2 regions of the Micromonospora sp. NBC_01405 genome follow, and region 2 is predicted to be linked to the other one. Evidence: predicted binding sites of a transcription regulator. Region 2 holds the regulator's gene; the other holds the start of a gene.
What was found. Region 2 encodes HspR, which represses chaperone genes until heat shock. Its sites were predicted from a motif close to TTGAGTNNNNNNNACTCAA; they were not measured.
Positions count from the first base shown of each region.

Region 1: the regulator HspR is predicted to act here: its motif matches at 5,903-5,921, upstream of lon (endopeptidase La).

Region 1 is NZ_CP109532.1:6,083,177-6,097,588, reverse strand. It holds gene OG559_RS26400 (DEAD/DEAH box helicase) at 521-2,236, shown strand; gene OG559_RS26395 (DoxX family protein) at 2,346-2,717, opposite strand; gene OG559_RS26390 (MarR family winged helix-turn-helix transcriptional regulator) at 2,829-3,338, shown strand; gene lon (endopeptidase La) at 3,549-5,879, opposite strand; gene OG559_RS26380 (Lsr2 family protein) at 6,372-6,719, shown strand; gene OG559_RS26375 (hypothetical protein) at 7,763-8,656, opposite strand; gene OG559_RS26370 (DICT sensory domain-containing protein) at 8,847-9,989, shown strand; gene OG559_RS26365 (hypothetical protein) at 10,276-10,833, shown strand; gene OG559_RS26360 (FKBP-type peptidyl-prolyl cis-trans isomerase) at 11,004-11,372, shown strand; partial or broken gene OG559_RS26355 (STAS domain-containing protein) at 11,611-11,970, opposite strand; gene OG559_RS26350 (SMP-30/gluconolactonase/LRE family protein) at 12,237-13,256, shown strand; gene OG559_RS26345 (Ig-like domain-containing protein) at 13,371-14,412, opposite strand, start outside.
Region 2 is NZ_CP109532.1:2,668,759-2,683,170, forward strand. It holds gene OG559_RS11055 (polyamine aminopropyltransferase) at 1-489, opposite strand, end outside; gene OG559_RS11060 (hypothetical protein) at 486-1,268, opposite strand; gene OG559_RS11065 (DUF350 domain-containing protein) at 1,268-1,690, opposite strand; gene OG559_RS11070 (DUF4247 domain-containing protein) at 1,725-2,153, opposite strand; gene OG559_RS11075 (DUF2617 family protein) at 2,150-2,653, opposite strand; gene OG559_RS11080 (DUF4178 domain-containing protein) at 2,657-3,289, opposite strand; gene OG559_RS11085 (hypothetical protein) at 3,373-4,254, opposite strand; gene OG559_RS11090 (hypothetical protein) at 4,324-4,695, opposite strand; gene clpB (ATP-dependent chaperone ClpB) at 4,786-7,374, opposite strand; gene OG559_RS11100 (hypothetical protein) at 7,609-8,712, opposite strand; gene OG559_RS11105 (cation:proton antiporter regulatory subunit) at 8,745-9,245, shown strand; gene OG559_RS11110 (cation:proton antiporter) at 9,253-10,458, shown strand; gene OG559_RS11115 (hypothetical protein) at 10,645-11,076, shown strand; gene OG559_RS11120 (hypothetical protein) at 11,152-11,373, opposite strand; gene OG559_RS11125 (heat shock protein transcriptional repressor HspR) at 11,549-11,983, opposite strand; gene dnaJ (molecular chaperone DnaJ) at 12,016-13,203, opposite strand; gene grpE (nucleotide exchange factor GrpE) at 13,283-14,026, opposite strand; gene dnaK (molecular chaperone DnaK) at 14,074-14,412, opposite strand, start outside.

The sequences.
Region 1 (14,412 bases), 3.4 Mb from region 2:
TCCTAACCATTCGTGGGGGGACGCTGAACTTTGTCGCGGCCAGCCCGGGCCGCTTCGGGCGATGACCACAGGGAGGGAATCCCTGGGCGGGGCTACGGCCGAGGCCCGGCCCGAACCATTACATCGATCACTGTGGTTGCCCGATGAGCCCATCAAAGCACTGAACCGATTAAGTTACAAGGCCGTAAACCGGGGGCGCGCTTCGCCGCCTCCGGCGCGACCGTGGCGCACGCCCAAGTGAGCCGCCTCGTCGACGGTGCTGCTCCGGCTTCGGGGTGGCTGAACCGCTCGACCTGCCTGGTGATCAAAAACCCCCAGCTCCGGACACCAACCCCCTTCGCACGTCGCTGAGAACCCATGATTGTTAACCGATTCAGTTACCATCTCGACGGTAGGAGACGGGCCGGCGCCAGCGGGCTGGTCGCGGCACACCACCGGCCGTCGCCCGCGACACAGGCCGAGTAAGCCGGTTGTGCCGGTCGCCCGAGCGCGCCTCGAGGGGTGATGAAAGGCTTATGGCATGAGTTCCGCACCGACACCGATCGACCCCGCCGCCCCCGGCAGCACCGACGAGGCGACCGCCTTCACCGATCTCGGGTTGCGCGCCGAACTGCTCGGCGCCCTCTCCGCCCTCGGCTACGAGGAGCCGACCCCGATCCAGCGGGAGGCCATTCCTCCCCTGCTGGCCGGTCGGGACCTGCTGGGCCAGGCGGCCACCGGTACGGGCAAGACCGCCGCGTTCGCCCTGCCACTGCTGCACCAACTGCCTGACCGGCGCCCCGGCGGCGACCCGGTGGCGCTGGTGCTGGTGCCCACCCGGGAGCTGGCGGTGCAGGTCTCCGAGGCGTTCCACCGGTACGGCAAGGACCTGGGCACCCGGGTGCTGCCGATCTACGGCGGGCAGCCGATCGGCCGGCAGCTACGCGCCCTGGACCTGGGCGTGGACGTGGTGGTGGCCACCCCGGGGCGGGCGCTGGACCACATCGCCCGGGGCACCCTGCGGCTGGGCGAGCTGGCCACGGTGGTGCTCGACGAGGCTGACGAGATGCTCGACATGGGCTTCGCCGAGGACATCGAGGCGATCCTGGAGCACGCCCCGGCGCAGCGGCAGACGGTGCTGTTCTCGGCGACCATGCCGTCGCGCATCGACGGGATGGCCCGCCAGCACCTGACCGACCCGGTGCGCATCCAGATCGGCCGGGAGCAGCAGGTCGCCGGCGCGGCGCCCCTGGTGCGGCAGAGCGCGTACATCGTGGCGCGGGCACACAAGCCGGCGGCGCTGGGCCGGGTGCTGGACGTGGAGTCGCCGACCGCGGCGATCGTGTTCTGCCGCAGCCGCGAGGAGGTGGACCGGCTCACCGAGACGATGAACGGCCGGGGCTACCGGGCCGAGGCGCTGCACGGCGGGATGAGCCAGGAGCAGCGGGACCGGGTGATGGGACGGCTGCGCGCCGGCACCGCCGACCTGCTGGTGGCCACCGACGTGGCGGCCCGGGGCCTGGACGTCGAGCAGCTCACCCACGTGGTCAACTACGACGTGCCGTCGGCCCCGGAGTCGTACGTGCACCGGATCGGCCGGGTGGGCCGGGCCGGCCGCGAGGGCGTGGCGATCACCCTCGCCGAGCCGCGCGAGCACCGGATGCTCAAGACCATCGAGCGGGTGACCGGGCAGCGGATCGCGATCGACAAGATCCCCACGGCGGCCGACCTGCGCACCCGGCGGCTGGAGCTGACCCAGGCGGCACTGCGGGAGTCGCTGCTGGAGGACGACCTGGATCCGTTCCGGGTGATCGTGGAGTCGCTGTCGGACGAGTTCGACCTGATGGAGGTCGCCCTCGCCGCGGTGAAGCTGGCCCACGAGGCCGCCTCGCCGGGCTCGGACGACGACGAGGAGGAGATCCCCCAGGTCGCGGTCCGTCCGCAGCGGGAGACCCGGCCGGGGTACGAGGGCCGGGGCGGCGGCGACCGCCGTCCGGCCCGCCCCCGGCCGGGGGACGCCACGCAGGTGTTCATCGGGCTGGGCCGACGCGCCGGGGTGCGCCCGCAGGACCTGGTGGGGGCGATCACCGGAGAGACGCGGGTGAGCGGCCGGGACATCGGCTCGATCGAGATCGCCGACCGGTTCTCGCTGGTGGAGGTCCCGAACGGGGCGGTCGACGAGGTGATCGCCGCGCTGCGCGGCAGCACCATCAAGGGCCGCAAGACGACGGTACGCCGCGACCGCGACCGCCCCTGATCTCTTGATCGATTCGGCGTCGGTGACAATCACGGCCCCCGCGTTCCGGGGCACCGCCAGGTCACCGACGCCGAGTTGATCCGCGGCCGCGCGGGTCGGCCGGGTCAGGTCAGAACGCGTACGAGCCGAACCTGCCCCAGGCGACGACGAGCGCCGCGACCAGCAGCACGGCGGTGAACGCCGTGCCCGGGTACTCCTTGGCCCGGGCGTGCACGACGACGGCGCCGGCCATCACGATCGCCGCGCCCACGGCGGCCAGCGGGGTCAGCACGGTGGCGATGCCGGTGACGGCCGGCAGGATCAGGCCGACGGCGGCGAGCACCTCGAGTGCGCCGAGCGTCTTCACGGCGGGCTCGGGCACGCCCTCCACCCAGCCCATCTGCTCACGCAGCTTCACCTTGGGTTGGGTCACCTTGGTCAGCCCGCCCACGGCGAAGATCACAGCGAGCAGGATCTGCAGGATCCACAGGACGACGTTCACGAGGGTGCCTCCGAAGGGCTGCCGCCCAGCCGGGCGGATAATTTACTTGACGTTTCAAGCATCACCGTACGTTCGGGTACTTGAAGCGTCAAGTATCGGTACGCTGGGGCGATGGAACCCACCCGCTGGCTGAGCGACGGCGAGCAGGAGGTCTGGCAGCGGATGCTCGCCGTGCTCACCCTGCTGCCGGCCGAACTCGACGGGCAGTTGCAGCGCGACGCGGACCTGACCCACTTCGGCTACGGGGTGCTGGCGCTGCTGTCGGAGACCCCTGGCCGGTCCCGCCGGATGAGTGAGCTGGCAGCCCTGGTCAACGGCTCGCAGTCCCGGCTGTCCCACCTCGTCGGCCGGCTGGAGCGCCAGGGTTGGGTACGCCGCGAGCGGGCCGACGACGACGGCCGGGGCTCCGTCGCGGTGCTCACCGACGCCGGCTACGCCCACCTGGCGGCGAGCGCGCCCGCGCACGTGGCCCGCGTCCGCTCGCTGGTCTTCGACGTGCTCACCCCGACGCAGGTGGCGCAGCTCGGCACGATCACCGCCGCGCTGCTGGCCCGGCTCAGCCCGGCCGGCGGCTGCCCGGCGTCCACGGCGCGACGCGGGAACGCGTCCGACGGGTCGTGACGGCCTGCTCCGACCCTGGCCCCGGCGCCCGACGGTCTGCTCCGACCCTGGCCCCGGCCCGCCGGAAACGAGGCCCGACCCGCCCGGAAACGAGGCTCGGGCCGCGCGGGACGAGGTTGCGGCAGCGCCGGAGCGGAGGCCTTGGCCGGGCGCGCGTTGACAGAGGTCCCCCGCCCGCGTGAAGCGATGACAGGGGACCTCTGTTCGCCCTCAGGCGGCCGTCAGGGTGGGGCCGGTGAGGGTCCCGGCGTCGGCCGGGCGCAGCGCCAGGGCGAGCACGTCGACGACATCGGCGAGGGTGTGCACGGTCAGCGCCTCCCGTACCTCGGTGGGCAGGTCGTCCAGGTCCGGCTCGTTGCGGGCCGGGATGATCACCTCGGTCAGGCCGGCCCGGTGCGCGGCGAGCAGCTTCTGCTTCACCCCGCCGATGGGCAGCACCCGGCCGGAGAGCGTCACCTCGCCCGTCATCCCGAACTCGGGCCGCACCGGCCGGCCGGTCACCAGCGAGGCCAGCGCCGTCACCATCGTGATTCCGGCGCTCGGCCCGTCCTTGGGCACCGCGCCCGCCGGAACGTGCAGGTGGATCCGCCGCCCGGCGAGGGCGTTCGGGTCGATGCCGAGCCGGCGTCCGTTGGAACGCAGGTACGACAGCGCGATGTGCGCGGACTCCTTCATCACGTCGCCTAGCTGGCCGGTGAGGGTCAGCCCCGGCTCACCCTCCATGCTGGTGGCCTCGATGAAGAGCACGTCCCCACCCGCGCCGGTGACCGCGAGGCCGGTGGACACGCCGGGCACCGCCGTCCGCTCCGCCGACTCGGGGGTGAACCTGGGCCGGCCGAGGTAGCGGGCCAGATTGCCGGTGTCCACCCGGACGGGCGTCGGGTCGGTCGCCAGGGCGACCGCGACCTTGCGCAGGATCTTCGCCAGCGCCCGCTCCAACTGCCGGACGCCGGCCTCCCGGGTGTGCTCCCCCGCGATCCGGGCGAGCGCGTCGTCGGCGACGGTGACCTCCTCGGCGGTCAGGCCGGCCCGCTCCCGCTGCCGGGGCAGCAGGTGGTCCCGGGCGATGGCGACCTTCTCGTCCTCGGTGTAGCCGTCCAGGGTGACCAGCTCCATCCGGTCCAGCAACGGGCCCGGGATGGTCTCCACCACGTTGGCGGTCGCCAGGAACAGCACGTCGGACAGGTCGAGGTCGACCTCCAGGTAGTGGTCGCGGAAGGTGTGGTTCTGCGCCGGGTCGAGCACCTCCAGCAGGGCGGCGGCCGGGTCGCCGGCGTAGCCGACCGCGAGCTTGTCGACCTCGTCGAGGAGCACGACCGGGTTCATCGAGCCGGCCTCGCGCAGCGCACGGACGATCCGGCCGGGCAACGCGCCGACGTACGTGCGGCGGTGGCCCCGGATCTCCGCCTCGTCGCGGACGCCGCCGAGGGAGACCCGGACGAAGTTGCGGCCGAGCACCCGGGCGACGGACTCGCCGAGGCTGGTCTTGCCGACGCCGGGAGGGCCGGCGAGGGCGAGCACCGCGCCGGAGCCACGCCCGCCGACCACGCCGAGGTTGCGCTCGGCCCGGCGGTTGCGCACCGCGAGGTACTCCAGGATGCGGTCCTTCACGTCGGCCAGGCCGGCGTGATCGGCGTCGAGCACGGCCCGGGCCGCGGCCAGGTCGGTGTTGTCCTCGGTACGCGTGGTCCACGGCATCTCCAGCACCGTGTCCAGCCAGGTGCGGATCCAACCCGCCTCCGGGGAGGCGTCGCTGGCCCGCTCCAGCTTGCCGACCTCGCGCAGCGCCGCCTCGCGGACCTTCGCGGGCAGCTCGGCGGACTCGACCCGGGCCCGGTAGTCGGCGGAGCCGTCCGGCGCGTCCTCGCCGAGCTCCTTGCGGATGGCGGCGAGCTGCTGGCGGAGCAGGAACTCGCGCTGGGACTTCTCCAGCCCTTCGCGGACGTCGCTGTTGATCTGGTCGGTGACCTCCTGCTCGGCCAGGTGGTCCTTCACCCAGCCGACGAGAAGATCCAGCCGGGCGGTGACGTCCGGAGCGGCGAGCAGTTCGGTCTTCTGCGCCAGCGTGAGCCAGGGCGCGTAGCCGGCCGCGTCGGCCAGCTCGGAGAGGTCGGTCATCCGCTCCATGGCGTCGATGACCTGCCACGCGCCGCGCTGCTGGAGCACGGACGTCATCAGGGCGCGGTACTCGCGGGCGAGGTCCCGGGCCCGGCCGGTGGGGACGGGTTCGGGCAGTTCGGTGGCCTCGACCCAGAGGGCGGCGCCGGGTCCGGGGACGCCGGAGCCGATCCGTGCCCGGGACAACCCCCGGACCACGGCGGCCGGCTCGCCGCTGGGCAGGCGGCCCACCTTTTCGATGGTGGCGACCGTGCCGACGGGGCCGTACTCGCCGTCGATACGGGGCACGGCGAGGAGTTGCTCGTCGCCGGTGGCGCGGGCCGCGTCGACGGCGGCCTGGGTGGTCGGGTCGAGGGTCACCGGAATGACCATGCCTGGCAGCAGGACGGCGTCGGTCAGTGGAAGTACCGGAAGAGTTGCCATCGAACACCTGCTATCGCGTTGAGTTGAGCCTGACTCACTCAAGTAACAGAGCGTCCCCCTTGTTCCGAAGCGTGATTCAGGCCACTCCAGCGGTCGCTCGAAGGCGACCCGGCGCAGGGCCCGGGCGCGGGCCTCCCTCGCCGACCGGGGGCGTCCGACGAGGAGCGACGGCAATCCCCGCGCCTGATCGCGGCCGGGGTCGGGGCCGGCGCGATCTTCGGGAAACCGTCCGCCGCCGAAGGGAAGGCGTGGCGGATGGCGACAACACCGCCGCGCCTGCCACGGGTGTCGGAGGCGAATCGGGCGGCCACCCCGCGGCGCCTCTGGCCTGCTCAACCGCTTGAGCGGCACCAGCAAATTCCACCGGCCGAGCGGGATTCCATCCCGCGTAACTCGACTCGCCGAATGCAGAACCGGGCATATTCTTGCGGAATTGCCAGTTGATACGTCAAACTCTTAGCACACCCCGCCCCACACAAGGAGTAATTGGCGATGGCTCGGAAAGTAATCACCGTTCTGACTGATGACCTCGACGGCGGGAAGGCGGATCGGACCGTCGAGTTCAGCCTGGACGGCGTGGCGTACACCATCGATGTCTCCGACGAGAACGCCGGCACCCTGCGCAAAGCACTCGATCCCTACATCAACGCCGGCCGGCGCATCGGTCGGGGCCCGGTCGAGACCGGCCGGACCGCCCGCCGCCCGGGAAGGGCCCCGGTCTCCGGAATGGACCGCGAGCAGAACCGGGCCATCCGGGAATGGGCCGCCAACAACGGCCACGAGATTTCCGACCGCGGGCGCATCCCGGTGTCGGTCGTCGAGGCCTACAAAAACCGCTGATCCGGCGGCGGTGCCGCGATCCGGGGGTTCCCGGGTCGCGCCGTGGAGGCCGGCACCCGCTGGCCCCTTTCCGGTCGCAGTTCCCACGGCGCCGGCCGACACAGGCCGGTGCCGGTGCGGGCCGTCCCACGACCCGGCCGGTCAGCTACTTGGCCGGTCGGCGCACTCGACGGAGCAGCGGGCGGGCCGGGCCCGGCACACCCGGTGCTCCGGGGCACCCGTCGACACGTCGGTGAACGGCGCGCGGACGGGGCCGGGCCGGCACGGCACCGGCGTCCGGTGCACCCGCCCGAGGTGACGGCCCACCCACGCGCCGACCGGCGTCCGCTCTTCCTGCCGTGCCGGTCCGCCGAGATGACGGCCACCTGCGCGCCGCCCCGCGTCCCACGTCCACCGGTCCAGCCTCGCAGGCCGCCGGTGCTCGAACCGCGCGACGGGGTCGCCCAGGGGTGATCGGCCCCCGGGCGACCCCGGATCTGCCGACTCGCGCGGCGCCGCCGCGCGAGTCACGTTGACCTGGATCCGCACGACGTCGAAGGCGGGTGCCCGGTTGACCCGTTCCATCATCGGGATGCGGTGCGGGCCGCCACCGGCCCGGACCGCGCACCGGGCGGCGGCGGGCCGTCCCCGCCTCCGTTCTGGCCGCCGCCGTTGTCCCCGCCGCGCCGACCGCCCTTGTTGCCGATTTTGTCGAAGACCGCGAGCGTGCCGACAACGTCCAGCAGCCGCCTGCTCCGCGCGATACCGGATGACGGCCCCCGTGTGGGCCTTCGCATCGAATTGCTCTCCCCCCTCGATCCGGTAGCCGCCACGTGGCCCCGTCGGACCGATCAATTCTGGTGGGCCGCCGGTGAGGGTCACTACGATGTGCCGGCGCATGTCGATGGCCGATGATGTTCTTTCCGCACCGTCGTCCACGCCCGCAGGCTCGGTGGAGCAAGATCCTGTCCATTCCCGCTGGAGTAGGGTGCCGTGGCGCGAGGCTCAACCCGGATATGGGAATTCTGCGGGAGCGACCGGTCGGGGCCCCGTTCCAGGGGACGTCAATCCGCGCAGAGGTGGTCGAATCCAAAGCCGTTCCGCATTTCGTCACGGCGCGCCCGCAGCCGGCGGATGTCCCCGTCGAACTGCTCACGGGCGACCAGTTCAGGCTCGCCGCCGTCGAGGCCACGCAGCCGCTCGCCCACCGCCACAGCGGCGAGGTCCTCGGCGAGCCGCCCCGGGTCCACCCCGCAGGAGAGTCGGTGCTCCCACACCCGCACCCGTTCCACCAGGAACCGTCCGGGCCGCACCTCGACCCAGCTCCAGCCCTCGGCCGGGCCGTCCGCCCAGCGCACGTGCAGGCCCCGGACGATCGGGTCGACCAGCCGACGGGAGACGTAGGCCTCGACGGCTGCCGCCCGGGCCAGGGCACCGAGGTCGTTGACGTGCCCGCTGCGCCCGTCCGGCAACCGGCCGACGATGTCCCGGAAGGCGACCGGCGTGGCGTCCCCGGGCTCGGTGTGCCCCGGGTCCGGCCGGACTGCGTCGGCGTAGGCGCGCGCGTCGATGACGTACTCGACGATCCGCCGGCCGTGGTCGGCGGCGCGCAGGGTGGGCGAGGCGATCCGCAGCACCGCCAGGCCGACCGCCGCGCACACGGCGTCCTTCATCCGTTCGGCGCGCTGGGCCGCCGACCCGGGCGGCACCGGCGGCCCGACCTCGACGGCGAACAGCGGTCGGCCCGAAGGCGCGGCGCAGACCACGTGGTCGAGACATTCCCGGCCGGCCGAGCTCCACTGGTGACCGGTGACCCCCGGCGGACGGCCGTGCAGCAACTCGCCGAGCCGCCGGGCTGCGTACACCACCTGGCCGCCCCGGGCGAGGGCCAGACCACGGCCGGTCGACGCCGCGACGGGGCGCAGCAGGGAGCCGTCTTCACTACCGGTGCTCGTCATCCGCCTTGTCCATCCGTCGGGCCGTCAACCGGCCGAGTCTAGGCCGTCGATCATGGTTCCCACCTCGCCAGTGCGGCCCACGCCCGGCCGCCGGTCGGCCCGGGCACGCCGCCCGGACGCTCCGCGCCGCGGCGCCGGCTGGGCGGGGCCGGCGGAAGCGCTCCACTCTCTGGTTCTCTAGGCTCAGCGGGTGCTGCACAGTGGACGGCCCCCGGAACTCATGACCAAGCGCAGCCTCGTCGCCGTCTCCCACGCCATCGAGAGTGCCGCCCTGGCCATCGCCGAGGACGGGCCGCTGGTGGTCGTCGCGCTCTTCCAACGGATGCCGTACTTCGAGCGGGAACGGGCGGTCTACGAGCGGATCGCCGCCTCGGGGGCGGTGACGGTGGTGGGCGTGGTCGGGCAACCTCCTTCGGAGCTCCCCGACGGCGCGTACGGGGTGGCCCTGGAGGAGACCGAGGACCTGGCGCGGGAGTGGAGCGTGCTCGCGCTGACCCCCCGGTTCGGCGCGACGCTGGTCGCGTACGACCGGGCGGAGGTGGAGCCGGCGGCCACGCTGGAGGCCGGCCGGCTCTTCGACGGCCGGTGGGGTTTCCGCCGCGACGAGGCGTTGCACGAGGTCCTGCGGCTGCGCGACCGGCTCGCCGACCGGCTTCCCGACGCGGCCCGCGCAACCGTGGACGACGTGCTGGCCCGGGTGCGTGATCTGCCCGCGACGCCCGGCGAGGCACGCGGCGAGGCGGCGCTGCGGCTGATGTTCTCCCGCGCCGAGCGTACGGCCCGGGAGCACTGGGCGACCGGGTCGGGGTCGGGTGACCGCGGCCGGGGTGCCGAGGCGGGGGCCGCCGAGGCCGCCGCACCGCTGCTCGACGAGTCGGGGATGCGGCTGTGGACGGGCGCGGACGGAATCACCGCGTCGGGCACCCTGCCGGTGGCGCTGATCGGCGTCCGGGTCGACGAGCCGGCTGGCGCGCCGGAGCGCTTCGGCCGGCGCAGCGCGGCCCGCGAGGCGCAGGCGGTGATCGGGGCGGTGACCGCGCCGCTGCGCCCGGTGGACCGGGCCGTACGCCTGTCGGACCAGGAGTACCTGTTGTTCCTGCCGGCGCTGACCGAGGAGCAGGCGGTGACGGTGGCCGGCCAGGTGCACGAGGCGGTCGGCGACCTGGTCCGGTCGTACCCGTTCGTCGCGTTCGCGGTGCATGCTGCGGTCACCGTGACGGCCCGGCGGCCCCTGCCCGTGGCCGACGTCCGGCACGCCGTCGGGTGGGCCGCCCGGGAGGGCGTGCCGGTGGCCCGGCTGGCCCCCGAGACGGCCGAGGTACCGGTCGGGTAGTGCGGGTCAGGAGCCCGGGTGCGGGAGTGCAGGGGTGTCGGCGTGCTGCCCCCGTACCATGCCGGAGGCACTGCCCACGCGAGCACCGGTCTGCGGTCCATCGGTTGCGGTTGCGTGATCATCGACTACGGTCGGACGAGGCCGACGGGGAAATGTCCGGCCGGGACGAGTGGATCAGGGTCGAAGGTCCCGGTCGGAAGCGGACCCATCGGCCCTGACCGGGACGCCGGTGACGATGTCCAATGGAACTGCCACCGGGAACGCGGTGCGAGGCACAGGAAGGGACGTGGACACCATGGCCGCGACGATCGAGCGGACCACCGCCAACACCATCGCTCCATCGGGCGAGACCACCCGCCAGAGGGCCACCCGGTACGTCCTGGCCGGAATCCGGATCGCCCTGGGCTGGACCTTCCTCTGGGCCTTCTTGGACAAGATGTTCGGCCTCGGCCACGGGACCGAGGCGAAGAACGCCTGGATCGAGGGGGGCAGCCCCACCAAGGGCTTCCTGGCCTTCGGCACCGCCGGCCCGTTCAAGGGGTTCTACACCGAGATCGCCGGCGCGGCCTGGGCGGACTGGCTGTTCATGCTCGGCCTGGCCGCCATCGGCGTGGCCCTGATTCTCGGCATCGGGATGCGGATCGCCGCCATCGCCGGTGGCCTGCTGCTGGTGATGATGTGGACGGCCGTCCTGCCCCCCGAGAATAACCCCTTCATGGACGACCATCTCATCTACGCCGCGGTCCTGGTGGTCCTCGCCCTGCTCGGCGCGGGCGACACCCTCGGCCTCGGCCGGGCCTGGAAGCGGCTGCCCATCGTCCAGCGGTTCCCCTGGCTGAGCTAGTCGGACGAGCACGGCCCCGGCGGGCGCCACCTTCCCGGTGGCGCCCGCCGCCGCATGTCGGGCCGCGCTGGGACCGCCGGGCGCGGGACCGCCGGACATCGACAGATCACGATCCGGCAGGATCGACGGCGACCGCAGTTAGCCGCAGCACCGAGCAGGAGGCGTACGACATGGACAAGCCCCAGGTTGGCCCGATCGAGGGCGCGCCGCCCGCCGATCTCGTCATCGAGGACCTCACGGTCGGCGAGGGCCCGGAGGCCCAGCCCGGTCAGCGGGCCACCGTGCACTACGTGGGGGTGGCCCACTCCACCGGTCGCGAGTTCGACGCGTCCTGGAACCACGGCGAGGCGTTCGAGTTCCCGCTGGGCGGCGGGAGGGTCATCGCCGGCTGGGATCAGGGCGTGGTCGGCATGCGGGTCGGCGGCCGGCGCAAGCTCACCATTCCGCCGCACCTCGGGTACGGCAACCAGGGCGCCGGCGGCCTCATCAAGCCCGGCGAGACCCTGGTGTTCGTCGTCGACCTGCTCGGCGTCCGCTGATCGGGGTGGGGTCGTCGGCCGGTGCCGGCGGCCCCACCCCGACGGCAGGCCGTCAGACGCAGGCCAGCATGGGCGCGGAGGACGCCTCCGCCACGGGCACGAGCGACCCCAGGGCGCGGGCCAGCGACCCGAGCGCGGCAGGTTCCGGCGGGGTCACCGCCGGCTCCGGTCGCGCCGACGACTCCCCCGCCAGGGCGGGGGCGAGCGGCGCCGGCACACGCGGCGCTGCCACGGTCGAGGCAGCCGCAGTCGAGGCGACAGCGGTCGAGGCAGCGGCGCCGTCCCGGACGGGGATGACGCGGTCCAGGCCGGTGACGTGCAGCACCCGGGCGACCACCGGGGCCGGGTCGACGAGGACCAGCTCGCCGCCACGGGCGCGGACCCGTCGGTGCGCGGCGACCAGCGCCCGGACCCCGGCCGCGGAGAGCAGCCGGACGCCGGAGATGTCGAGCCGCAGCAGCGGCCGGGCCGGGGCGGCCCACAGCGCGGCGCGCAGCAGGCCGACGGTGGCGATGTCGACCTCGCCGGTCGCCCGCATCTCCACCGCGTGGTCGCCCACGCTGACCTGCACGTGGAACCGATCGCTGCGCTGCTTCATGACCACGAATCTAGCCCCACCCCCCGACAATTCCGCCCTGCCGAGGGGTGACTCCGGGTACACCCAGGGTCTGACCCCGAGTCACTCCGGGTCCACCCTGAGCAGGAGCTGCGGCAACGCCGGGGGCACCGGCGAACCCAGGCCGGCCCGGTCCGGGCGGCGGGCGACCCGGGCATGGTCCCGGCGACCGCCGGGGGTGCGGCGGGCCTGTGCGACACGCGTGGCGGGGACCGGGCCGGCGGCGTGCGGCGGGTGACAATGACCCGATGGTCGTTCCCCGCCCGCGCGCGCCCCGACCCATCCGGCCCGTCCGCGAGCCGGCCACCGTGCCGCCCCCGTTGAACGGGCCGTGGACGGCGACCGACCTGCGGCTCGACGACGCGGAGCTGCTGCCGCTGGCCGAGGGCGCGCATGGCCCCGAGGACGTCGTGGTCGACCCGGACGGCCGGGTGGTCAGCGGCGACGAGGACGGCCGGCTCTGGTGGTGGCCGGCGGACGCGCCCGAAGGCACCCGTTCCCAACTGCTGACCGAGACCGGCGGCCGGCCGCTCGGCATCGAAGTCGACCCGCGCGACGGCAGCCTCGTCGTCTGCGACGCCTACCGGGGGCTGCTGCGGGTCACCCCGGACGGGGCGGTACGGGAGCTGACGGGCACCGCCCCGCCGGTGAACCTGGCGAAGAACGCCACCGTCGCGCGGGACGGCACGATCTACTTCACCGACTCCTCCGACCGGTTCCCGCTCTCGCACTGGAAGCACGACCTGCTCGAACACCGGCCCAACGGGCGGGTGCTGGCGTACGCCCCGGGCACCGGGCACACCGAGGTGGTGGCGAGCGGTTTCTACTTCCCCAACGGGATCGCGCTCACCCCGGACGAGTCCGCGCTGATCCTGGTGGAGACGACCACCCACCGCCTGCTGCGGGTCGACCTGCCCGGCGGGGCGGCCACCGTGCTGACGGACCTGCCGGCGTACCCGGACAATCTGTCCGCGGTCGGCGACGGGACGTACTGGATCGCCCTGCCCAGCCCCCGGCTGCCGGCCGTGGAGCGGTTGCTGCCGCACCCCCGGCTGCGGCAGTTGGTGGCGCTGCTGCCCGACGCGGTCCGGCCACAGCCGCGCCGCTACGGGCTGGTCGCGCTGGTCGACGGCGCGGGCACGGTGCTGCGGACCCTGCACGGACCGCGCGGCACCTACTGGATGATCACCGGCGTACGCCAGCACGGCGACCGACTCTGGCTCGGCAGCCTGGTCGGCTCGGGCGTGGCCCGGGTGCCACTGGGCTGAGGCCGACCGGGCTGTCCCCCGGGCGAGGTGGGCGACGGGGCGCAGCCGGTGAGGACGGCGACCGGTCCGCCACCCTGCGGTGACGGACCGGTCCGGCGGTCGTTCCTCCCGAGTTCAGCCGCCGCTGGCCGAGGGGGCCGGTGCGGGCGAACTGCCGCCGGCCACCGCGCCGGGGTGCGGCGGCACGTGCGGGCTGGGCCGCAGCCCGGCCGGTACGGGCAACGCGCTGCCCTTGGCGAACTCGTCCCAGCCGACGTTCCAGGCCGTCCAGCCGTTGCCGGCCTGCAGCGGCACCTCGGTGCCCTTGACGGTCACCAGGTCGCCGACCTGGGTGATACCCATCAGCCAGTCGGCCGCCGTGGCGGAGACGTTGGCGCAGCCATGGGAGACGTTGGTGTAGCCCTGGTCGCCCTCGGACCACGGCGCCGAGTGGATGAACTCACCGCCCCAGGTGATCCGCTGCGCGTCGTCGACGTCGACCACGTACCCGCCGTCGGGCTCGCCGCGGGTGTCGAACGTCGTCCGCTCGTGCTTCTCCATGATCACCATCTTGCCGCTGGAGCTGGGCGTGCTCGGCTTGCCGAGGCTGACCGGGATCCGGCGGACCAGCTTGCCGTCCCGGAACACCGACATCTGCTTCGTGGCGTTGTCGATGTCGACGGCGACCTGCCGCCCGATCTTCGAGCTGGCCCTGCGGTCGGCGTCACCCATCCGCTCCTTGCCGATCGGCAGCCCGTCGAGCGCCGCCCGGACGCTGATCGCGGTGCCCGGCCGCCAGAAGTCGGGTGCCCGGTAGTACACCTGACTGCCGTCCTCCAGCCACGACCAGGTGCCCGGCTGCGGCGGGTCGGTCTTGACGAACAGCCGCTTCTGCACCGCCGCCCGCGCCTCCTTCGGCACGGCCGGCTCGAAGGCCACCGTCACCGGCATCGCGGTGCCGTACGTCTGGTTGCCCGCGAAGTAGAGAGTGCTGGTGATCGCCGGCTTCGTCGGCTTCGACGCCGTGGTGAAGGTTGTCTTCCGGGTGGAGGTCCGCCCCTGGTCCCCGGTCACCGTCACCTCGGCGGTGTACGTCCGCCCGTTCGCCAGGGGCGCGCTGGGCACCCAGCTCGACCCGTCCTCCCGGGGTTCGCCGCCCAACTGCCGCCCCTTGTCG
Region 2 (14,412 bases):
GACGTAGTCGGCGGCGAACAGGTCGGCCACCGCGCTGCCTGCGGACTGTTCCCGGATGCGTTGCAGCATGACCATCAGCAGCGGGATCTCCGCGCCGATCAGCAGGCCGAGCACGAACGCGGTGCCGACCAGCGCCGGACCGTACATGTCCAGCCAGGCGAAGGCCGCGTACAGGCCGAGCACCGACAGCCCGCCCAGCAGGGCCAGGGCCAGCTCGACCAACGCGAACGCGGCGGCGGCCCGGGACTGCAACGGCTTGGCGGCGAGCGCGCCGACGCCCATCGCGAAGACCATCACGCCGAGCACGATCGACGCCTGGCCGACGGTGTCGCCGATCAGGTAGCTGCCGAGCGCGACGAGGGCCAGCTCGTACACCAGGCCACAGGCGGCGCAGACGAAGACCGCGACCAGCACCGCGGCGCGGGACAGCCGCCAGCGCGGCCGGGCGGTGGGGCCGCCGTCGGCCGCCGCCGGCGCCTCGGTGGTCACGCCTTCCCCCGGGTACGCCCGGCGGGTGCCTGGGCGCGCTGCCGACTGCGCCGCACGAACCCCACGGTGAACAGCAGCGCGGCGACCAGCAGCAGCCCGGCGGTGGCGAGCAGCCAGCCCCACCGGTCCCGCCAGAAGTCGCTGCCGACGTCGGGCAGCGGGGCAACCGCCGCGCCCGGCACGGCGGCGGGGGTGGCGGCGGGCTCGGCCATGCCGGCCTCCGCCATCAGCAGGGGCAGCGCCACGGCCGCCCGGCAGACCGCCCAGCCGGGGTCGTCGACGAAGGCGCCGTCGTCCAGCCCGAACCGTTGCAGGCCGTTCTTCACGGCGTACAGGTCGGCCCGGGCCATGTCGGTCGAGCCCTTCACGTAGAGGCTCGCCGAGTCACTGCTCTCGCTGCTCTCCGAGGTGTACCTGACCTCGGCGGTCACCTCGACCCAGCGCGGGCAGGCCGGGTTGTCGACCACGGCCACCCCGTCGCCGAGGTTGGAGCCGACGCTGACCACCGAGCCGTAGTAGCTCTCCAGCCGCCAGCCGTAGCAGATGCCCTGGCTGGTGGCGGCCTGCGCGAGGATCGGCACGGTGTCGGCGCGCTCGTCGGCCGCCGGAGCGGGAACGGTGGTGCCGCCGGAGTCGCCGTTGAGGACGCCGACGCCGATGCAGCCACCGACCACGACGACGGTGACCAGGGCGACGATCCAGCCGGAGGCGGCCGAGGACGAGGCCTTCACCGCCGGCTTGCCCGGCCGCCTGCCGCCCGGGTGAGCTGAAGCGGCCATCAACTGATCGCGGCGGCGATGATCGCGCCGGTGGCGAGGTGCACCACGGCCGACACCCACACGGCGGGGTGCGGCTCCGGGTCGACGAGCAGCTCACCGAGCCGGCCCGGGGTCACCGCGTCGAGCAGCAGGAACGCGGCGGCCATGATGACCAGGCCGACGATCCCGTACGCCGTCGCGCCGACCAGGCCGATGAGGAAGTCGTCCTCGCTGGCCACGATCGCCGCGACCACGATGGTGCCGACGCCGAGCAGGTTGGAGGAGAGCAGCAGCGCGGCGTTGCGGTTGCGCTCGGTCCAGATCAGCTCGTGGAGCTTGCCAGGGGTGGCCACGTCGACCAGCCCGTAGCCGATGCCCATCAGGACGACGCCGACCACGCCGTAGGCGAGGGTCACCAGCAGATCGATGACGAGGTTCTGCACAGAGGGCTCCAGGGTGAGGGGGTCGGTCGTCGGGCTACTTGCCGGTGCCGGGGCCGCCGCCCCGGACGGTGCTGCCGCGTCCCCAGCCCCAGTGCGACCCGACGGTCGAGTGGTAGCGAGGGTAGGCGGTGGTCATGCGTTCGAGCAGGATCACCGAGCCGGCGGCGATCGGCAGGATCACCACCGAGTCGTCGTCGTAGCGCAGATAGACGCCGCTGCCGTCGATGTACTGGTCGGCCGGCTTCCAGGCGTCGGTCATCTCGTCGGCGACCTGGCTGGGCGACTTCGACGAGGTGTACGCGGCGGCGTTCCCGCCGATGTCCCGGCTCACCGCCCGGGTGTACCTGTCCTCCACGTAGCCGCGCGGGGAGAAGTTGCCGTAGAAGATCGCGAAGGCGGCGATCAGCGCACCGATCACGGCGACCGCCGCTCCCACCACGAACCAGGGTCGGTACGTCTTCACAGGGACACCACCGTCTCGGTCAGGACAAGCTCGTTGGTCTGGGGGTACGCGTGCCAGGTGCGCCAGGAGACCGTCCCGTCCGGCGGATCCGGTCGGACCGCGAGGGCGGTCACCGCGTCCGCATCGCCCGGGAAGACCCCGACCAGGGCGTACGGGTCGTTGGCCAGCTCTGCGCGGAGCGCGGCGACCCGGTCGCTCAGCTCCGTTCCGGCCGGCCGCAGCACCGTGGCGGTGAACCAGTAGCCGTTCGCCTCGTCCAGCCTCGTGGCGGGCAGCTCGGGCGGGCTGCCGGGCAGGCAGGCCACGGTCTCGGTCAGCTCGGTGCCCGCCGCGCGGAGCACCACCTGGTGGGAGGCGCCGAGCAGGCGCAGCCGCAGCCGGACACCGGCGGGCAGGTCGAGGTCGAGCACGTGCAGCGCGGGGCGCTCCGCGTCGCCGAGGGCGAGGCTGAGGTCGGCGGCGCTGGTGTCGACGTACGGGGTGTCGAGGGTGACCAGCACGGGTCAGCTCACCTTCCCGGGGCCGGCCTGCGGGTAGATCATCACCTCGGAGCGGTGCAGCACCTCGCCCCGCGCCACCTCCCACGCGGCGTTGCCGTACGCCTCGAAGGAGAGCCGGAGGGCACCCGGGCCCCGGTAGTCGTGATAGCGCATGGCGCCGGACGGGTCAAGGCCGGTGGTCCCGGTGCCGGTGAAGAGCGCGTGCCCGGACTCGTTGCTGGTGTACCGGTGGCCGTCGAGGTCGACGGTCGGCGGGCCAGGGGTGAGGGTGAGCGCCGGGTCGGTCTTCCAGAACACCAGCTCCAGGTCCGGGTCCTCCTCGACGGAGAGCCAGAGCTGGCCACCGCCGGCGTCGTCGAGCAGGTGCTCCGACCAGGTCCAGCTGCCCTCCTTGAGCAGCACCGAGCCGCGCACCGCGTACGACGTCCCACGGATCTCGACGATGTCGCCGGGGCTCAGCCGGCGCGGGTCGCCCCGCAGCGCGTCGGCGTCCCGGTCGCGGAACGGGTCGGTCGGGCCGGGGTGCCGGGGCGGCTTGGTCCGGGTCCGCCGAATCGCCACCACGGCGATGACGATCCCGGCCACCGCGATGAGGCAGCCCGCCGCCGCCACCAGATATGCCACCGATCCGTTCAATCCGATCGCCTCCCCAGTTGCGTCGGCGGAGACGGTAACAACCCTGCGCACGTCAGGGAACCTCGCGATCGCTGAGTAGGGGCTCAGCTACCTGGCGCTGCGGGCGGATCGGGGACCGGGGGCCCGGCCGGCGCGGGGGTCGAACCGGGCGGCACTGACGCCGGACCGGCCGGGCCGGGCGACGTCGGGGGGTGGGCGAGGTGCAGGGCCGGGTCGGGGCAGATCAGGTACCCCGACGGGACCGGGTACCCGGCCGGCACCCAGGCGCCCGCCGGCGCGACCGGCGGGAGCGGGGCGGTGGGCCAGCCGACGTAGGGCACCGGGCCGGCCGGCGGCTGCGCCCGAGGGCGGAAGTACCGGTTCGCGGGCGGCAGGGAGAGCAGCAGCACCACGGTCGCGGTGAGCAGCAGCGCGGTCAGCACGCTGATCCCGATGATCGGGAAGATCACATCGTCGTGTGACTCCTGCCGGCCGTACAGGGTCTCCAGGAACCTCGACTCCTGCCAGAAGTCCTCCTCGGGGAGCGGCTCCCCCTCGGGGCCCATCCCCTCGGAGAACCCGAACGCGAGGATGAGCGGGAACAGCAGCGTGCCGGAGCACGCCGGACCGAGACAGAGCAGCAGTTGCCCACCGGCGGAGACGAAGACCAGGATGCGCGCGACGTTGCGCCCTCGCAGCAGCGGTAGTGCGGTGCCGGCGAGCCAGCCGGCGAGCAGCAGGACGGGAATGCCCATGAAGAGGGTGCCGAAGACGTTGGTGTCCCGCTCGTCGCGCACCTCGGCGGGGTCCGCGTCCGGCACCAGCCGGGCCACCCGGCTGATCTCGCCGTCGAAGCGCACCGCCTCGTACACCATCAGGGCGACCAGTCCGAGCAGGATCAGCACGGTGGCGATCTGGAGCCAACAGGCGACGACGACCGAGGTCGGTCGGGGCGGACGGACCGGGGCGGCCACGGGTGCGGTCATGGCAGGACCGTACGGCCGGCGGCCGGTGGGTGTCAGCCCCGATCGGTCAGCGTCGACCCGGCTGGTCGATCAACCCTCGGCGAGCCGGGCGGCGGCGTACTCGCCCAGCCGGCTCCGGCCCATGACGCAGCCGCCGAAGGTGGTGAACTCGGCCGGCTCGTCGCGCAGTGACTCCCACGCCGCCCGCGCGCCCGCCGGGTCGACCCGGCCGAGCAGCGTCGCCGCGTACGCCCGACCGGCTGGCGAGCCGTGTTCCAGCAGCCGGTCGACCTTCCGCCGGGCCTGCTCCGGGTGCGCGTCGAGCTGCCGCTCGACCTCCTGGTACGCCTCGGTCACCGGCAACAGCGTGCCGGCGAAGCCCACCCCGCCGAACGCGAGGGTGTCGGCCTTCGCCAGCTCCCGCACCGCCGCGTCGAGCTCCTTGTTTCCGCGTCCGAACATGCCCACCTCCATACCCGATCGGGCGAAGAGGCCCCCTGTCAACGCCGAAACGTTGCACAGGGGGCCCCTTCCGACACCTGGGCGGCGGCGTCAGGCGGTGACGGTCAGGCCGTCCCGGCCGTCGGCCAGGTCGACCCTCACCGTGTCGCCGTCGCGGACCGTGCCGGAGAGCAGCGCCCTGGCGAGCTGGTCGCCGATGGCGGACTGCACCAGCCGGCGTAGCGGCCGGGCACCGTAGATCGGGTCGTACCCGTGCTCGGCGAGCCAGCCGCGAGCCGCCTCGGTGATCTCCAGGCCGAGCCGGCGGTCGGCCAGCCGCCGACGCATCCGCTCAAGCTGGATGTCCACGATGGCCCGCAGGTCGTCCCCGTGCAGCGCGGCGAAGACCACGATGTCGTCGAGCCGGTTGAGGAACTCCGGCTTGAAGTGCGACCGGACCATCGCGAGGACGCCCTCCCGGCGCTGCTCCTCGGCCATCGTCAGGTCGCTGATCACCGACGACCCGAGGTTGGAGGTGAGGACCAGGATCGCGTTGCGGAAGTCCACCGTGCGGCCCTGGCCGTCGGTGAGCCGACCGTCGTCGAGCACCTGGAGCAGCACGTCGAACACGTCGGGGTGGGCCTTCTCCACCTCGTCCAACAGGATCACCGAGTACGGCCGGCGGCGCACCGCCTCGGTGAGCTGGCCGCCCGCCTCGTAGCCCACGTACCCGGGCGGGGCGCCGACGAGGCGGGCGACGGAGTGCTTCTCGCCGTACTCGCTCATGTCGATGCGGACCATGGCCCGCTCGTCGTCGAAGAGGAACTCCGCGAGCGCCTTGGCCAGCTCGGTCTTGCCGACGCCGGTCGGGCCGAGGAACAGGAAGCTGCCGGTCGGGCGGTCCGGGTCGGCGACGCCGGCCCGGGCCCGGCGGACCGCGTCGGAGACCGCGGCGACGCCCTCGGCCTGGCCGACGACCCGCGAGCCCAGCGACTCCTCCATCCGGAGCAGCTTGGCGGTCTCGCCCTCCAGCAGCCGGCCGGCGGGGATGCCGGTCCAGGAGGCGACCACGGCGGCGATGTCGTCCGCGCCGACCTCCTCCTTGAGCATCGCGCCCTCGGCCTGGAGCCGGGCCAGCTCCTCCTCGGCCTTCGCCAGGTCGGCCTTGAGCTCGGGAATCCGGCCGTAACGCAGCTCGGCGGCCCGCTCCAGCTCGCCGTCGCGCTCGGCCCGCTCGGCCTCGCCGCCGAGCCGCTCCAGCTCCTCCTTGGCCGTGGAGAGCCGGGTGATGTGGTCCTTCTCCAACTGCCAGCGCTCGGACAGCGCGGTGAGCTGCTCGCGCTTGTCGGCCAACTCCTTGCGCAGCCGCTCCAACCGGTCGGCGGAGGCGGCGTCCGGCTCCTTGGCCAGCGCCATCTCCTCGATCTCCAGCCGGCGCACCGCCCGCTCGATCTCGTCCACCTCGACCGGCCGGGAGTCGATCTCCATGCGCAACCGGGACGCGGACTCGTCGACCAGGTCGATGGCCTTGTCCGGCAGGAATCGCTCGGTGATGTACCGGTCGGACAGGGACGCGGCGGCGACCAGGGCGGCGTCCGTGATCCGCACCCCGTGGTGCACCTCGTAGCGCTCCTTGAGGCCGCGCAGGATGCCGATGGTGTCCTCGATGGTCGGCTCGCCGACCAGCACCGGCTGGAAGCGGCGCTCCAGGGCCGGGTCCTTCTCGATGTGTTCGCGGTACTCGTCGAGGGTGGTCGCGCCGACCATCCGCAGCTCGCCGCGCGCCAGCATCGGCTTGAGCATGTTGCCGGCGTCCATCGAGCCCTCGCCCTTGCCGGCGCCGACAACGGTGTGCAGCTCGTCGAGGAAGGTGATGACCTGCCCGTTGGAGTTCTTGATCTCCTCCAGCACGGACTTCAGCCGCTCCTCGAACTGCCCCCGGTACTGCGCGCCGGCCACCATCGCGCCGAGGTCGAGCGAGATCAGCTTCTTGCCCCGCAGCGACTCGGGCACGTCGCCGGCCACGATCCGCTGGGCCAGGCCCTCGACGATCGCCGTCTTGCCGACGCCGGGCTCGCCGATCAGCACCGGGTTGTTCTTGGTACGCCGGGACAGCACCTGGATCACCCGGCGGATCTCGGAGTCCCGGCCGATCACCGGGTCGATCTTGCCGTCCCGCGCGCTGGCGGTCAGGTCGACGCCGTACTTGGTCAGTGCCTGGTAGGTCTGCTCCGGGTCGGCGGTGGTGACCCGCCGGTCCCCGCCCCGGACGGTCGGGAAGGCGGCGACCAGGTTCTCCTCGGTCGCGCCGGCGTTCCTCAGCGCGCCGGCGACCGCGCCGCCGACCCGGGCCAGGCCGGCGAGCAGGTGCTCGGTCGAGGTGTACTCGTCGCCCAGCGGCCGGGCGATCTGCTCGGCGGCGCCGATGGCGTTGACGAACTCGCGGGCCAGGGTGGGCTCGGCGAGGCTGGAGCCCCTGGCTGCCGGCAGGCCGTCGACCGCGCGTTGGGCGGCCCGGCGCAGCTCGGCGGGGTCGGCCCCGGCGGCGCGCAGCAGGCCCGCCGCGGTCGATCCCTCGGTGTCCAGCAGCGACAGCAGCAGGTGCCAGGGCTCCACGGTGGCGTGGCCGCGCTGGTTCGCCAGCGCGACGGCACCGGTAATGGTTTCGCGGCTCTTGGTGGTGAGACGTTCCGTGTTCATGGGCTCCCCCGGATCGGCGTGTCCACTAGGAAGGACACAACCAGAGTTGAGCCTATTCCGCTCAACCCTGGGGGTGTGAGCTGGGTCACCTACGCTGCTTCCACCGCCAGCCGAGCTCCCCGGCGGCCGGCAGGGGGCCGGGCAGCTCCGGGCAGCTCCACAGGCGGTTAAATAGGGCCCTCACCGGCTTGGCACAACCGGTGCGGGCAGCCGCCATCCGCACGAGCCGGCCGCTCAGGTGGGTTCCAGCACCACCCGCACCCAGTGGCGGCTGCCGACCGGCCCCGAGGCCAGCAGTACCTCGTCGGAGGCGCGGCCCAGCACCGTGCCGTCGTCCAGCAGGGTCAGGTGGTGCTCGGGGCCGACCGGCCAGTCGAGCCGGTCGTACCGGCCGTCGGCGACCACGCCCACGCCGTCCGGGCCGCTGACGGCGAACCGGCCGGTGGTCAGGGGTACCGCCGAGTGTGCCCGCGCCGGATGCCCCTCGGCGGGCACCGGCATCCACCGACCCAGGTATCGCCAGAAGGTGGGAAACCTCGTCCGGTCCGGCGGCCAGCCGATCAGCCGCGCCTCGCCGTCCGGCCCGGCCACCGGGCGCAGCATCCCGACCTCGCCGTCGGGGGCCGGCACCGCCGTCCGCTGCCAGCTCCGCCCGCCGTCGGGCGAGATCGCCGCGTACGGTCTCCCGCCGCCGCCGACGCCGGCCGCCACCAGCAGGCCACGGGTCTCGACGAGGCCGTGCAGTTCGGGCACCGGCGGCTGGGCGGGCAGGGGTGTCATCCGCCGCCCCTGCCAGCGAACCGCCCGGCCGGTGGCCTCGTCGATCTGGAACTGGCCCTGGGCGGCCTGCCAGGCCGCGGGGGCCCGCTCCCCGATGGCGTGCGCGAAGGTGACGCCGCCGTCGGTGGAGGTGTACCAGTCGCGGGGCTCGGAGTGGAGCGCCAACACGCCGGGGACGGCGTACAACTGCTGGCTGCCGGCGACCGGACGGGGATGTCGCCGCTGCTGCCAGGAACGCCCGCCGTCCACCGTCGTGTAAAACAGCGCCGGGCAGTTCCGGTCCGGGGGCTCGCCTCCGCAGCTCGCGAAGAGGGCGTACCCCTGCTCGGCGGTGACGAACTCGACGTACGGCGGGTCGTACCGCCGGCCGACGGCGACCCGGACCTCGCGTACCTCGACGTCGGAGGCCGTGGGGGACGACGCCGGCGCGGTGGTCGCCGGATTGGGCGGAGGGACCGTCCGGTCCGGGGGCGGGCGACGGACCGGACCGATCGAACAGCCCGTCACCAGCGGTACGAGCAGCACAGCGACCGCCCATCGGAGGAACCGACCATTCATCGACCTTCCCCTCAGCCGGTAGCCTTGCGCACGTGCGAGTACGTGTCGAACAGACTGCCCTCCCCGGAATCGGAATGCGTCACGATCTGATGACGGAATCCGGCCGCCGGCTCGGAGTGGTTTCCCACCGCAATGGCCGCCGCGACCTCGTCCTGTACGACCCGGAAGATCCCGATTCATGCCAGCACGACATACCCCTCACCGACGACGAGGCGGAGGCGCTGGCCGACATCCTCGGCGCGTCGCTGATGCTGGGCCAGCTGTCCGGGCTCCGGGAGCAGGCCGCCGGGCTGCTCACCGAGCAAATCATCATCACGGCCGGCTCGAAGTACGTCAACAAGCGGCTCGGCGACACCAAGGCACGCACCCGGACCAGCGCCTCCATCGTTGCGGTGCTGCGCCACGGCGAGGTGATCGTCTCGCCGGACCCGACCTTCCGCTTCGAGGCCGGTGACGTGGTGGTCGTGGTCGGGACCCGCAAGGGGCTCGACGGCGTGACAGCCATCCTCGCCGACAACGATCCGGACGGCTGAGGCGCGGATGCACGAGACCACCACGCTGCTCATCGAGGTCGGTGCGCTGCTCTTCCTGCTTGGGCTGCTGGGGCGGCTCGGCCGGCGGATCGGCCTCTCACCCATTCCCCTCTACCTGCTCGCCGGGCTCGTCTTCGGGCACGGCGGTGTGCTTCCGCTGGCCGCCAGCGAGGAGTTCTTCGCCGTCGGCGCCGAGATCGGCGTGATCCTGCTGCTGGTGATGCTCGGCCTGGAGTACTCGGCCGGCGAACTGGTCGGCAACCTGCGCTCGGCGGCGCCCGCCGGGCTGATCGACGGCGTGCTCAACGCGCTGCCCGGCGCGGCCTTCGCCTTCATGCTCGGCTGGGACTGGGTGGCCGCCATCGTGCTCGGCGGCATCACCTGGGTCTCCTCGTCCGGCGTGATCGCCAAGGTGCTGGCCGACCTGGGCCGGCTCGGTAACCGGGAGACGCCGGTGATCCTCTCGGTGCTGGTCATCGAGGACCTGGCGATGGCGCTCTACCTTCCGCTGCTCACCGCAGTGCTGGCCGGCAGCGGCCTGCTCGGCGGCGGCATCGCGCTCAGCGTCGCGGTCGGCACCGTCGTGCTGGTGCTCGTGGTGGCGATCCGGTACGGCCACCTGATCTCCACGGCCCTGTCGGCGAAGGACCCGGAGGCGCTGCTGCTCGGTGTGCTCGGGCTGACCCTGCTGGTCGCCGGGATCGCGGCCAAGCTTCAGGTGTCGGCGGCGGTCGGCGCGTTCCTCGTCGGCATCGCGCTGTCCGGGCCGGTGGCCCACCACGCCACCGAGATGCTCTCCCCGCTGCGGGACCTGTTCGCCGCCGTCTTCTTCGTCTTCTTCGGGCTGGTCACCGACCCGCGGGACATCCCGCCCGTGCTGCTGCCGGCGCTCGCGCTGGCCGTGGTGACGATGGGCACCAAGACCCTGACCGGGTACCTGGCCGCCCGGCGGGTGGGGATCAAGGAGCCCGGACGGTGGCGGGCCGGACTGGCCCTGGTGCCACGCGGTGAGTTCTCCATCGTCATCGCAGGGCTCGCCGTCGCCGCCGGCAGCGTCGAACCGAAGCTGGCCGCGCTGGCCACGGCGTACGTGCTGATCACCGTGGTGACCGGGCCGATGCTGGCCCGGCTGCCCGACTTCGCCTGGTTCAAGGTGTGGCTGCGGCAGCGGGCCCTCCGCCAGCGAACTGAGCCGCTGGTCAGCGCCGACTGATTCGCGACCCCGGCACGGAAACGGGTCGGGCCGGGTCGGCCGTACGGCCGACCCGGCCCGTTCCATCGGTTGTCGAATTCGTGCCGGGGAGCCCTTCCGCTGGTCGGCGACCCCGGCTACCGTTCGCCCCAGCAGCCAGTCCGCGGCGGGCCGGTCCCCCCGCGTACGCAAGCGGAAGGTTGGCCGGTGAGCGTGCAGGAGTCGACGTTCCGCGGCTTCACGAATCCCGTCGACCCCTCTCCCTCGGAGCTGCGGGCGTGGGCCTACCAACCGGACTCCGTGCCGCTGACCTCGATGCCTCAGGACTGGGACCTGCTGGTCGCCGGGGACCACCTCGTGCAGACGCTCTTCGAGTTGGCGATGGACCCGGCCTGCCCGGCCCGCCGGTTCGCGCTGCACTGCCTCTACATCTACGCCGCCGACGGCATCCGGACGAACTTCCGCGCCCATCCCAAGCGGCGCTTCCGCAAGCTCGTCGAGCAGGCGGAACGGGCCGGCGACGAGCTGATGCACAACTGGACGCACAACAGCCGGGTGCTGCTGGCCCGCCCGGACCTCTTCGCCTACCGGGACTGGTGCGAGGGCGGTCTGGTCCGGGAGAACCGCCGCATCGGCTGACCGGCACGCATCCCGGGCACGCGAACGGGCCGGGTTCCCCCGTGGAACCCGGCCCGCACGTCGGCGCACCGGCCGTCAGGCGGCCGATCCACCGCGCCCTTCGCGCTGCTGGTCGCGCCGCACGTCGGCCCGCCCCTGGTCGACGCCGTGGTCGACCTGGTCGGCGAACCGGCCGTCCTTGATCCTGTCGGTGAACCGGCTCTCGGTGATCTTGTTGAACTGCTCCCGGGCGGACTTCGCGATCCGGTCGAGCCGCGCCTCCGCCTGCTGCGCCACCTTCTTGGCCGGTTCCGACATGGTCCCCCCTCGCCGGTGCGGTGGTTTCCAGCGGTTCTTATGACCCGGATTGAGCTGATAGGCCCTGATTCACAGGTTAACGGAACGGCCCGGTCCGCGCCGGGATACCCGGGAAGCGGACCGGGCCGATGGAGCGGTCCGGAGCTGTGGAGCGGTGCGGCTGGGTGGCGGACGGTCAGCGGTCGCGGCGCGGGCGCCAGACCACCAGGGCGGTGGACGTGCGGGTGGTGGGCACCAGATCCCGACCGGGAAACCGGGCCAACGACTCCAGCTCGGCCACCCGGCGGTACGCGGCGTCGAGCTCCGCCTCCAGCCGGGCGATCCGCTGCTGCGCCTGCTCCACCAGGTGCTCCAGGCCGATGATCCGCTTGACCCCGGCCAGGTTCACCCCCTCGTCCTGGCTGAGCCGCTGCACCTCGCGCAGCAGCACCACGTCCCGGACGCTGTAGCGGCGCCCGCCGCCGGCCGCCCGGCCGGCCTGCACCAGGCCGAGCCGGTCGTACTGGCGCAGCGTCTGCGGATGCATCCCCGCCATCCGCGCCGCCACCGAGATCATCAGGACCTTGGCCTCGTAGGCAGGGTCATCCGAGCCGGTGAACTCTCCCACCATCCCCGCTCACCTCCGTACGCACTCCAGCAGGCTCAACTGAACCGACGCACCCGGGCGTCGAGATGTTCCCGGGCGGCCGGCGGGGACTGCTCGGCGAACGCCTCCAGCGCCGCCCGTGCCTCGTCGGACACCCGTGCCGGTACCACCACGTCGAGCGTGACCAGCAGGTCGCCGGCCTGGCCGTCCCTGCGCACCACGCCCTTGCCCCGGGCCCGCAGCACCCGGCCGCTTGGCGTGCCCGGCGGCACCCGCAGGGTCACCGTGCCGTCGAGCGTGGGGACCCGCAGGTCCGTGCCGAACACGGCCTCCGGGAAGGTGATCTGCACGGTCAGCGTCAGGTCGTCCCCGGTACGCCCGAACAGCTCGTCCGGCCGGACCTTCACGTGCACGAACAGGTCGCCGGCCGGGCCGCCGCGCTCGCCCGGCTCACCGCGCCCGGCCAGCCGGATCCGCTGCCCGTCGGCCACCCCGGCGGGGAAACGGACGTTCAGCGTGCGGGTCTTGGTGACCCCGCCGGTGCCGTGGCACTCCGGGCACTTCTCCTCGACGACCGTGCCCACGCCCTGGCAGTTGCGGCACGGCTCGGACAGGCTGAACGACCCCTGGTTCCGGGTGGTCACCCCGGCACCGTGGCAGACCTGACAGGTCACCGGCTGGGTGCCGGGCTTCGCCCCGCTGCCGTGGCAGGTGTCGCAGATCCCGGGCGCGCGCAGGGTCAGCGGGAGGGTCACCCCGCGGACCGCGTCGTCGAAGTCGAGCGCCACCTCGGTCTCGATGTCCCGGCCCTTGGCGGGGCCACGAGGACGGGACGGCCCACCGGCTGCCCCGCCGCCCGAGAAGATCGAACTGAACAGGTCCTGGAAGCCGGCCCCGCCGAAGCGACGGTCACCGCCGCCGGCCGCGCCGCCGAACATGTCCGAGACGTCGAACGGCTGCCCGCCGGGGCCGCCCGCTCCCCGGGCGTTACGCCGGAAGGCGCCCGAGCCGAACAGCGAGCGCATCTCGTCGTACTCGCGGCGCTTGGCCTCGTCGCCGAGCACCGCGTACGCCTCGGAGGCGGCCTTGAACCGCTCCTCGGCCTGCGGGTCGCCGGGGTTGTGGTCCGGATGCGACTCCCGGGCCAGCTTCCGGTACGACTTCTTGATCTCGTCCGGGGAGGCGGACTTCTGCACGCCCAGAGTGGCGTAGTAGTCCTTCTCGATCCAGTCCTTGGAACTCACCGGTCCACCCCCTTCCGCGGGACGTACCCCGGACGTCCCGCCCGCCCGGTGCGGGCGGGCGGGACGGCGCGGGTCGGCACTACTCCGGGTCGGCGACCGCGACCATGGCCGGCCGCAGCAGCCGTTCGCCGAGCTGATAGCCCCGGCGCATGACCTGTACGCAGGTCGGTTCGGTCACGTCGGCGGAGGTTCGGTGGGCCACCGCCTCGTGTCGGGTCGGGTCGAACGGGTCGCCCTGCTCGCCGAACGCGTTCAGGCCGAACCTGCCCAGCGCGGTGGTGAGCTGCTCGGCCACCGCGCCGAACGGGCCCACCAGATCGCCGTGCTCGCGGGCCCGGTCCAGGTCGTCCAGGATCGGCAGCAGCGCGGCGAGCACCGAGCCGGTCGCCTGCTCCTGGACCAGGCTGCGGTCCCGGTCCACCCGCTTGCGGTAGTTGGCGTACTCCGCCGTCACCCGCTGGAGGTCCCGGGTCCGCTCGTCGAGCTCGGCCCGCAGCCCCTCCAGCTCCGCGCCGGGCGGCACGCCGGTGGCCGGGGTGCCGCTCTCCACCGGCTGCGCCGGGGCGTCGACCACGGGTGGCCCGTCCACGGAGGCGGCCTCGACCTCGATCTCGTCGACCACGACCTCGGCGTCGGCGACCAGCCCCTCCGCCGGGACGTCCGCCCCGGCGTCGGTGGCGGCGGGCTCCTCCGACGTGTTGATCTTGCGGTTGTCACGGATGACGACCCGCGGCTGCTCGCCGGCGGACTGCCCGGCGGTCGCGGAGCCACCCGGCGCCGACCCGGTGGAGCCCGGGTCGGCGGCTCGTGGCTTCTCCGACATGCGGTTACCTCATCCCTCTGCCGTGAGTACGTGTGCGAGGCGGATCGTCACTTCTTGTCCTCGTCCACGATCTCCGCGTCGACCACGTCGTCGGCACCGCCGGCCTGCGCGCCGCCGGTCGCACCGGCGCCCGCGCCCGCCGCACCCGCCGCACCCGGCTGCTGGCCCGGCTCGGCCTGATCGGCCTGCTGAGACGCGTACAGCAGCGAGCCGGCCTGCTGGGAGACCTGCGCGAGCCGCTCGTGGGCCGCCTTGATCTTCTCGATGTCCTGGCCGCCGAGCGCGCCGCGCAGCTCGCCGAGGGCCTCGGTGAGCTGCTCCCGGTTCTCGCCCGGCAGCTTGTCACCGCTCTCGGCGAGGAACTTCTCGGTCTGCCACTGGAGCGC